DNA from 2 places in the Solibacillus kalamii genome. Region 2 is predicted to be linked to the other one. Evidence: predicted binding sites of a transcription regulator. Region 2 holds the regulator's gene; the other holds the start of a gene.
What was found. Region 2 encodes LexA, which represses DNA repair genes until DNA is damaged. Its sites were predicted from a motif close to CGAACATATGTTCG; they were not measured.
Positions count from the first base shown of each region.

Region 1: a site for LexA is predicted at 2,179-2,192, ahead of CBM15_RS03340 (Y-family DNA polymerase). Genes of this name have one in related genera too.

Region 1 covers NZ_NHNT01000001.1:712,478-717,673, forward strand. Annotated here, with positions in the region: gene CBM15_RS03330 (L-threonine 3-dehydrogenase) at 1-268, opposite strand, end outside; gene CBM15_RS03335 (YolD-like family protein) at 573-893, opposite strand; gene CBM15_RS03340 (Y-family DNA polymerase) at 906-2,159, opposite strand; gene CBM15_RS03345 (carbon-nitrogen family hydrolase) at 2,335-3,126, opposite strand; gene CBM15_RS03350 (pyridoxal phosphate-dependent aminotransferase) at 3,278-4,462, shown strand; gene CBM15_RS03355 (glycine C-acetyltransferase) at 4,705-5,196, opposite strand, start outside.
Region 2 covers NZ_NHNT01000002.1:310,194-315,389, reverse strand. Annotated here, with positions in the region: gene tkt (transketolase) at 1-923, opposite strand, end outside; gene CBM15_RS05190 (DUF896 domain-containing protein) at 1,063-1,299, opposite strand; gene CBM15_RS05185 (YneB family resolvase-like protein) at 1,364-2,020, opposite strand; gene yneA (cell division suppressor protein YneA) at 2,007-2,354, opposite strand; gene lexA (transcriptional repressor LexA) at 2,515-3,138, shown strand; gene CBM15_RS05170 (gamma-glutamyl-gamma-aminobutyrate hydrolase family protein) at 3,221-3,916, opposite strand; gene CBM15_RS05165 (5' nucleotidase, NT5C type) at 4,032-4,577, opposite strand; gene CBM15_RS05160 (DNA alkylation repair protein) at 4,655-5,196, opposite strand, start outside.

The DNA of each region.
Region 1 (5,196 bases), on a different contig from region 2:
TTAAATTCCAGGCGAAAACTGGATTTTTTTCTGCTGTTGCCGAGAGTAATGCAGCCATGTGTATCATCGTGTCTGCACCAAAATCATGGGCAAGTGTGTGCATGCGTTTCCCATCTGTTACATCCAATACTTCAAATGGACCTTCATGCTGATCAATCTTTCGAATATCTGTTGCCAATACATTATCTGTGCCATACGTATGACGTAATTTCTCTACTAATTCCGAACCAATTTGACCCAAAGCACCGGTCACCATAATTTTCTTCACGCTGAAGCCTCCCTATCCTTTAAAAGACAATTTTCAGCCTGTTACCGCTGAATATACCGTCTATTATTTCTCATCTATTAAAACAAATGTCCTTGTGGAAAATACATAGAACCATCCGTAAAACTTGATGTTCAAACATTTTCATGAAATTCATTATATGGTGTTCTTTTCTAAAAAACAATATTTAAAAAAATATTCTTTTTCAGCAATACATTTGTACGTGTGAAATATTCGAATAGTGAAATTGCTTTTATATGGGTGGTTCTCGTTGTAAAATTGAGAGAAATTAAATTCTCCTGAAAGTCTACTCATCTAAGAGCGCTTCATAAATATGGTGGAACTGAATTCTTTCGCTGTTTGCCAGCTTGACGTATTGTTCGTGGATGTTGATTTTTTGAATTGCTCCGGAAACTGTATAAAGGCCTGTTTGCTCCCATACTTTTAGTTGGATCGGGCAATGCTCTGTGTAGGCTCGCTGCAGATTGATGTTAATTTGTTCTAACTGGGCTTCGTCGAGTTGGGGTTGGGTAACAATTGTGTCCTCTTCCTGCCATTCACGCAATAGTTGGACATGCTCCGGCAGCATCATTGCGTTCCATTTAATTGCTCCTCTATCTTTGTTCATCGCCTTCACTCCTTATTGTTTATGCCCGCCTACTAATTTAGCCCGTGTCAGTGCAGTACCTGCTTCCGTATAGGAAACAGCACGCAAAATCGCTGTTGTTCCGTATTTTGTACGTAAACGGTCCATCGTTTCTCCGAGCTTGCGGTTGCGCCACCTCATCTCATCAAACAGACTGAGCTGCATCGAATATTCACTTTCAATATTGCTTAATGTAATCGTAACTTTGCGCGCCGGTCGTTCTGCATAAAATTCGTCGAGCAGCTGCTTGCACACTTCGAAAATTTTCATTGTATCGTTTGTCGGCTCATCGATTGTGCGGGAACGATGAAATCCGCCTCCGAAGGCATCTTTACTGTAGCTAAGCCCTAATGAAATCGTCCGCCCGATTTTTTTCGCTTCCCGCGCCCGCCTTGCCACGTCTTCACACATTTCCAGCAATACGACTAAAATTTCATTTCGGCTGCGATAATCGCGCATAAGCATTTGGCCTTTCCCGAAGCTGATCTGCCCTTGCATAATCGGTGCTCCGACTGTCGAATGATCGATTCCCCATGCGTGGTAATAAAGCTGGTTGCCCAGAACACCGAAGCGCTTTTCAAGTAACGCTAAATCGGCATGCGCCAAATCATAGACAGAGTAAATCCCCATATGGTTCAGCGTTCTTTCCGTTCGGCTACCGATGCCCCACATTGTAGATAGCGGCATGATCGGCCACAGTTTTTCCGGTACATCATTATATGTCCATTTCGCAAATCCCGTCTTTTTTGCTTCGATGTCGAGCGCCAGTTTTGCCATCAGCATATTTGGGCCAAAACCGACTGCACAGGGAATTTCAAATTGATTGTAAACGAGCTGCTGAATGTATTTTGCCGTTTCTTCGGGCGGTCCCCATAACTTTTCTGTTCCGGTTAAATCGATAAAACTCTCGTCGACGCTATATACATGAATGGCCTCTTTTGGAACGAACTCATTGAACAGACGTGTAATTTCCATTGATATGCGAATAAATAACGACATCCGCGGCTCAAAAAGGCGAATATCCGGATGTGGCGGGATTTCGTATAATCGCGAACCTGTGCGAATATTAAAGCGCTTTTTCATCGGAGGGGACGCTGCAAGCACAACACTTCCCTTTTGCTGAAAATTTCCGACAATCGCAATCGGGACTTCCATTACATTTAAATTTTCAACCGATGCAATACAGCTTGCATAAAAACTGCGCATATCAATACAAATAATCGAACGTTCCGGCGCATTTTCATACATAAAGCTCATCTCCTTATATCGAACGTTTGTTCTTATATTAAAATGAGACGTGTGAGATGGCAAGTGGAAAGTAGTGGTTGTTTTGGTTGTTAGGGATTTTTTTCCGGTATGAAAGAGTTATTTTGCTGCTTAATGCAAAAAAGCGCACTGGCATTATCCAGTACGCTTCTAAAATTTATTCTTTTATTACTTTTTCATAAAGACCTGGACGGCGATCTTCGTATACAGGGATGCGGCCGCGCACTTCATCGACCGTTGAAAAATCAACGTCAATAATCGCCAGCTCCTCATCGTCTGCACCTGTCCAAAGTACCTCACCCCATGGCCCGATAATCATTGACTGACCATTAAAGTTTTCCACTTTACGGGCAATACGATTTACCGCAACGACGAAGCACTGGTTTTCAATTGCTCGCGCCTGCAGTAAAATTTTCCAGTGATCAATACGTGGTGTCGGCCATTGCGCTGGTACGAACAGCACCTTGGCACCATCCAATGCATGAGAACGCAGCCATTCCGGGAAGCGAATATCATAGCAAATTGCTCCGCCTGCTTCGAGCTCGCCTAATGCGAAACGGTTCATATCACTGCCTGATTCCAAATACAGATGCTCATCCATTAAGCGGAACAAATGCACTTTACTGTACTCGCCGACTAGTTCGCCATCGCGATTATACGTGTACATTGTATTGTAAAACTTATCATCACGCTTCACCGATACCGATCCGCCTACAATATGTACCGCCAATTCTTTTGAAAGACTGCTTAAAAATGCTTTTGTACGTTCACCATTTTCGTCTGCCAGCTCTTCCAGTTTTTCGAGCGCATAGCCCGTATTCCACATTTCCGGCAATACGACAATTTCAGCACCGCCTGCTACCGCTTCGCGAATAAATTTCTCCGCGCGTTCATAGTTTTCATCTACCTTGCCAAAACCAACATTCAACTGAATACAACCAATTTTCATAACTGCCACCGCCTTAAAAATTCCGTGAGAATCAATTTTCGCTTATTCGTACTCATTGTAACATCTCACTTCAAGTTGTCAAAATCTTCGCTTTACTTCAGTGAAGTTTTAGACTAACATTAACCTTACTATTTTTCAGAGGTGATAAAAAATGATTGAATTCTCGAAAAAGCTGCAACAGTTACCACAACAGTTTTTCGCAGCACTTGTAAACAAAGTAAATGAAGCGCTTGCTGAAGGGCGCGATGTCATTAATTTAGGTCAGGGAAATCCGGACCAGCCGACACCGGCACATATTGTTGAAGCACTGCAAATTGCGGCAAACGACCCGCAAACACATAAATATTCCCCATTCCGCGGTATTGAAGAGCTCAAGCAAGCGGCTGCAGATTTTTACAAACGTGAATATAATGTCGATATTGATCCTGCTACAGAAGTGGCTGTCCTTGGCGGAACAAAAATCGGTTTAGTCGAACTTCCGCTTGGACTCCTGAATCCTGGCGATTATATGCTCCTCCCAGATCCAGGTTATCCGGATTACTTATCCGGTGTCGCACTTGCAGATGTAAAGTTTGATACGATGCCGCTTCAAGAGGAAAATCACTTTTTGCCAGACTATGAAGCATTGTCAGCAGATATTAAACAACGGGCAAAATTGATGTATTTAAACTATCCGAACAACCCGACTGGCGGTGTCGCAACGCATGAATTTTTTGAACAGACCGTACAGTTAGCTAAAGAAAATAACATTGCGGTTGCCCATGACTTCGCTTACGGGGCACTAGGCTTTGATGGTGAGCGCCCGCCAAGCTTCCTGCAGGCACCCGGTGCAAAAGAAGTCGGCATTGAGCTTTATACATTGTCAAAATCGTACAATATGGCAGGCTGGCGCATCGGCTTTGCTGTCGGTAATGCAAAAATGATTGAAGCGATCAATATTATTCAGGACCATCTGTTTTGCAGCCAGTTCCCTGCTATTCAGCATGCAGCGGCCGTTGCACTGAACGAGGAGCAAACTTGTGTACAGGAGCTCCGTGCATTATATGAGCGTCGTCGTAATGTACTCGTTGAAGAGGCTCATAAAATCGGCTGGGAAATTACAGCTCCGAAAGGCTCGTTTTTCGCATGGCTCCCTGTACCTGCACCATATACAAGCGAGCTATTTGCCGACTTTTTGCTGGAAAGAGCGGATATTGCCGTTGCAGCCGGTAATGGGTTTGGTGAATACGGTGAAGGTTATATTCGGATCGGGCTGCTCGTCGATGAAGATCGTTTGCGCGAAGCAATACAGCGTGTCGCAAAGCTTGGTCTGTTTGTGGAGACAGTTTTGAAATAACTTTTCATTGTATGATTCAACTATTGGAAATGCGGTGTTTTATTCGCCGCATTTTTGTTTTAATCCTCAGTTTTGACTCAGTAATCCTCAACCATTACTTAATAATCCTCACTTGCTCTCATTTAATCCTCAGTCTCTATTTTATAATCCTCAGCATGCACTAAATAATCCTCAATTCCATTTTTAATCCTCAAATCACAAAAAACTCAGCACCATAAAAACAGTGCTGAGCTTTACATCGTTTATTTAATTACTTCTAACTCGCGGCCTACTTTTTCGTAAATCGCTAATGCTTCATCGAGCATTTCTTTCGTATGTGCCGCTGTTGGCATATTGCGCACGCGGCCTGTTCCTTTTGGTACTGTCGGGAACACGATTGCTTTTGCGTACACACCTTCTTCGAGTAAACGTTTCGAGAATTGTTGTGTCAGCTTTTCTTCGCCGATAATACATGGTGTAATCGGTGTTTCCGATTCACCGATATTAAAGCCAAGTTTTGCAAGGCCGTCTTTTAAATACTGACCGTTTTCCCAAAGCTTGTCATGCAGCTCTGTTGATTCCATAATCATCTCTACAGCACGCGTAATAGCCGCAACATCCCCTGGTGGTAATGCTGTTGAGAATAAAAACGGACGAGATCGAACTTTTAGCCAGTCGATCAGATTTTTCTTCCCTGCCACATAGCCGCCAACAACACCGATTGCTTTTGACAATGTACCGATTTGGAAGTCGAT
Region 2 (5,196 bases):
TCTGCTTGTACACCTTGTACTTCGCTTGCTGCTTTAAATGTATCATACACTTCCGCAGGAACAGCGAATGGCTCATGTTCCCATGCGTATGCAGCTTTTGTTAAAGCAACTTCATCAAATCCTAGTGGTGCACCGTGTGAATCTGCTTTACCAGATTTGTTAGGAGAACCAAAACCGATGACAGTTTTCACTTCGATTACAGTTGGGCCGCCAGTGTTTTGTTTCGCTTTTTCAATTGCTGAATTAATTTCCACGATATCTGTACCGTCTGTAACTTTTAAATAGTTCCAGCCGTAAGATTCGAAACGTTTTTGGATGTTTTCCGAGAATGACTTTTCTAAATCACCATCAAGTGAAATGTCATTTGAATCATAAAGTACAATTAATTTATCCAATTTTAAGTGACCTGCAAGAGAAATTGCTTCTGCAGCAACACCTTCCATTAAATCTCCGTCACCGCATAGTGCAAACGTATAGTGGTCAACAATGTCTTTGCCTGGCTTGTTGTATGTTGCTGCCAAGTGACGTTCAGCCATAGCCATACCTACTGACATGGCAATCCCTTGTCCTAATGGACCAGTTGTCGCTTCTACACCAACTGTATGACCATATTCAGGATGTCCCGGTGTTTTTGAATTCCATTGACGGAAGTTTTTGATTTCTTCCATCTCTAAACCGTAGCCACCTAAATGTAATAAACTATATAAAAGCATGGAACCATGTCCAGCTGATAATACGAAACGGTCGCGATTATACCAATTAGGATTTTGTGGGTTATGGCGTAATTGCTTCGTCCACAATGTATAGGCCATAGGTGCAGCACCCATTGGTAAACCTGGGTGACCAGAATTTGCTTTTTCAATTGCGTCGATTGATAATGTACGGATTGCGTTAATTGCTAACTGATCCATCTGTTGTGTCATTATGTGACATCCTTTCCTCGTACGATATTTATACCTTTTATAGTGTAGACAAATTCTCACAAGAAAACAATAATTTCTAAAAACGTCATATAAAATATGTCATACTTAATATTAAATGTGACATATTAATGAAATGTTATTAGTTTAAGAATTTCTTCTGTGATTTTATTTGTTTTAATTTTTCAGGTGTCACATCATTGCCCTCTTCATCAATTACTTTCACATGCTCGATTGTATCGCGCATTGTGGAACGGAATGTATCTAAATACTCTTTGCGCAGCGCAGTGCGTTCCTTCGCTTGTTCTTCCGTCAATTTACCTTCTTTCGCTAATTTAGAAAGCTCATTAATGCGAGCTATTTTCTCTTTTGATAACATTTGAATCTCACCTTTCTTCCTACCTACTACAAAGGTATAAAAAAAACGACTTGAAAACAAGTGTTTACTCTTCAAGTCGCTCCATATATTCAATATATCTTCTATGTACGGTCGCTTTACTGATGGAAATGCCCAAGCCAGACAATGTCGTAGCAATTTCTGCAAATGTTAAGCCTTTCTGGCGTAGCTGGACGATTTCTTCGACAGGCACTTCTTTACGTTCACGCCCTTCAATATTACCGCGGTTTTTTAAATTGTTTTGGGGCTGGTAGCCATTTTCTACAGCGCGACGCATTCCCCGGCGGATTTTCGCATTATGCATACGACGCTGGTATTCTTCGACAATCGCTAAAATTTCGAGCAGCATTGTATCCATTTCGTTTAATATGACAGGACCTGCATCATTCAATGTATACACTGTCGCTTCATATTTTTGTAATAGGTGAAGTACTGCCATACGTGCATTACCACGCCCTAACCGTGTTTCGTCCTGTACAAACAACGCTTCGATGCCGTACTCTTTCATATAGTCAAGCATATCGAGCAGTCCATCTCTGTCCACATCATATCCGCTATGCTGATCCATAAAGATCTCCACATCTTTATAGCCGAATGTTTTCGCATACTTTGTCAGCTCCTCTTGCTGACGTACTAGTGATGTTTCTTGTGTATTTTTATCCGTACTGACACGGCAATAAATTACTGCTTTAGTTTTTATCATTGTTCCCTCTCACTACTTTAATCGATTGCATATCAGTGGAATCATTCAGCTGAGCAATGTATTGTGAATCTTTTTCTACAGGTACAACCAGTACTTGTCCTAAAACAACTTTTTCATCCAGCAATCCGTTTTCCTTTTTCACTTCATCGATCCAATCATGCTTAGCCATTTTACCACGGTATTGTTCTGCCAACGACCATAAAGTATCGCCATGCTCTATGCTTACGTGTTCGTATAATTCTATTTTATCGTCCTGCATCATGAATAAAGCAATCATAAGTACAGAGAATAGTAGAAACATTGATGTAAAGCCATTTAGTTTAGTTTTTTTCATTTGTAAAACCCTCTTTCGAATATATGTTCGGAATATTTGTTCTCATAATAATACGAACATATGTTTTTGTCAACCGTTTTTTCGAACTTATGTTTGCATTCATGTTCGCATACTGCTATACTTACTTTAAGAAAAATAGCATGATAAAGAGGTGAGTTAGTTGACACAAAAAATTTCAAAGCGGCAGCAGGCTATTCTAACTTTTATAAAAGAGGAAGTTCGTTCTAAAGGCTATCCGCCATCAGTACGCGAAATTGGAGAAGCGGTAGGTTTGGCTTCCAGTTCAACTGTCCACGGGCATTTAGCTCGTTTAGAAAGTAAAGGGCTTATCCGCCGTGACCCTACTAAGCCGCGTGCCATTGAAATATTGGACCAGGAAGAGATGAACATCGCCAAACAAGGTGTCATCCATGTTCCGTTAATCGGTAAAGTTACAGCTGGTCTGCCTATTTCCGCAATCGAGGATATTCAGGAATATTTCCCGTTGCCGGATGCTTACGGCTCACCGGAAGAAGAACTATTTATGCTTGAAATTATGGGTGAATCCATGATTGAAGCCGGTATTTTAAACGGGGATTATGTAATCGTCAAAAAAACGTCTACCGCGAACAATGGAGAGATTGTTGTAGCAATGACGGAAGATGATGAAGCGACAGTCAAGCGCTTTTACAAAGAAAAAACTCATTTCCGCCTACAGCCTGAGAACAGTTCAATGGAGCCGATCATTGTCAATCAAGTTTCTATTTTAGGTAAAGTAGTCGGCCTCTATCGAAATATTCATTAATCAGAAGCTTGCCATTCTAATAGAATCGGCAAGCTTTTTAATGAAATAAAAAAACTCAGCCGTAAACGACTGAGCCTTTTTATTACTTATGGCATGCTTCTATAAAACTTTTAAATAAGCGCTGTGCATAAACATCCCCGTTTGGCGCCAATTCTTCCGGGTGCCATTGTACCGCCACACAATACGGATGGGATTCGTGTTCAATTCCTTCAATAATGCCGTCTTTCGCAACTGCCGAAACAAGAAGTCCTTCCCCTAACTTCCCTACAGATTGATGGTGAAATGTGTTAACACGGAATGATTCTTCTGTAAAAATCTCTTTAAATTTCGGTGTCTTCACTTCAACGGTATGTGCCAATTCTCCACGCTTTGAAGGTTGTTTATGTAAGATTGTATTATCCACCTGTGATGGTATATCCTGAATTATCGTACCCCCGAATGCAACATTCATAATTTGTTGTCCACGGCAAATACCTAGAACAGGCATTTGTCTTTTAAAGGCTGCATTCATTAATAAAAGATCGCTGTCATCACGCTTTCTAACAACACTACCGATATGACGGTGCGGTTCCTCATTAAACAATAATGGATCGATATCCGCTCCACCAATTAATACGAGGCCATCAACTAAATTTAATACTGCTTCTACGTTTTCTTCCGTAGCATTCGGTATACAAATTGGTATACCCCCCGCAAGTTCTATCGACGTCAAATATGCGTTGTTTATATCCAATTTCTTGTCAAAATCATACATCGTTAATCCAATAATCGGTTTCATTCATTCTATCCCCTTACAATTTATAGATAATTCCAACTATTTAAATTATACTATTTCGTTAAGCCAAGTGACTACAAAAATATAAAAGGATTGCCTGATTGCAACCCTTTACCTTTTATACAATTTCCAGTTGTTTTATAAAATACTGTTTAATTTCTTTCCAGTTGTTCACACGTATGAAACCTTCTTCTGATCGATTGTACGGCATCGAATACAATATACCTGTTCCTTTAAATGACTTGAGTTGGCGTGGGCTATCGTCAATTAAATAATCAGTATGTATTACCGCTTTATTTCCGCAAAACACAATGTTCTGTGTTTTAATAAATGGTAAATACTCCATTAACCAATCGTACTTCGCTGTAAATGACCCCGGTACATCCATGGCAGCTGTCGTAATATAAATTTCATAATGCTCCTGCAGCTCTCGAATGACAACAATTGCATCTTCATCCAGTACTTTTAAATCTCTGAAATAGCCGGGCTCATTTAATAAAGCAAATAATTTTTTTGCATCTTCTCTAGGTAAATCGCGCTGTGTCGTTAGAAGAAATTCTTCATCAGTAAAATTTGTCCCGAAATTCTCGTTATATGTAACACATAATTTCGAATAAAAGTCAGCCAACACCTGGTCCATATCGATGGCAATGCTTTTTTTCATGTAATAGCCTCCTTGAAATTTCCTAATTTTAGTTTATACAATTGTATGGCGAAAAAACAAGGTATAACTCTTTACAATTAACAGCGTACATATTTACGTTTAAAGCCGATTCGTCCTTTTTCCACCTGTTTTTCAATTTCCGCATAAGCGTGTAGCAGACCCGGCTTTTTCCCTTCACGTTTCGTTTCAATTGGCCCGATTTCCTTAGCAAATTGCACAACCTCTTCATGTAGAGGTTTAAATGAAACACCGACTGTCATGACAAAGTTGTTCATTGCTACTTGTGTACGTGATGGTGCTTGACGGATATTTTGTTTTACATACTCAAGCATACCCAATAATTTTTCTTTTGAAAATTCTTCATCTTTTCGATTGCCGAGGAGCCAGCAGTAACAATGCCAACCTGCCGACATTTTTAGTTCCTCACCACTTGCAATCCATTTATCGCTTACTTCCTGCGCAATATCGGATTCAGCCAAAGTCACTGCAACAACATAATCGGAAATCATATAAAAATAGGCTTGTTCAATCCAGCGGTCGTAATCTTCTTCAGTCATTGCTTTCGGATCCGCAATAACCCCGGCAAAATACATTGCATCATAGTTGCCTGTCGCATAAA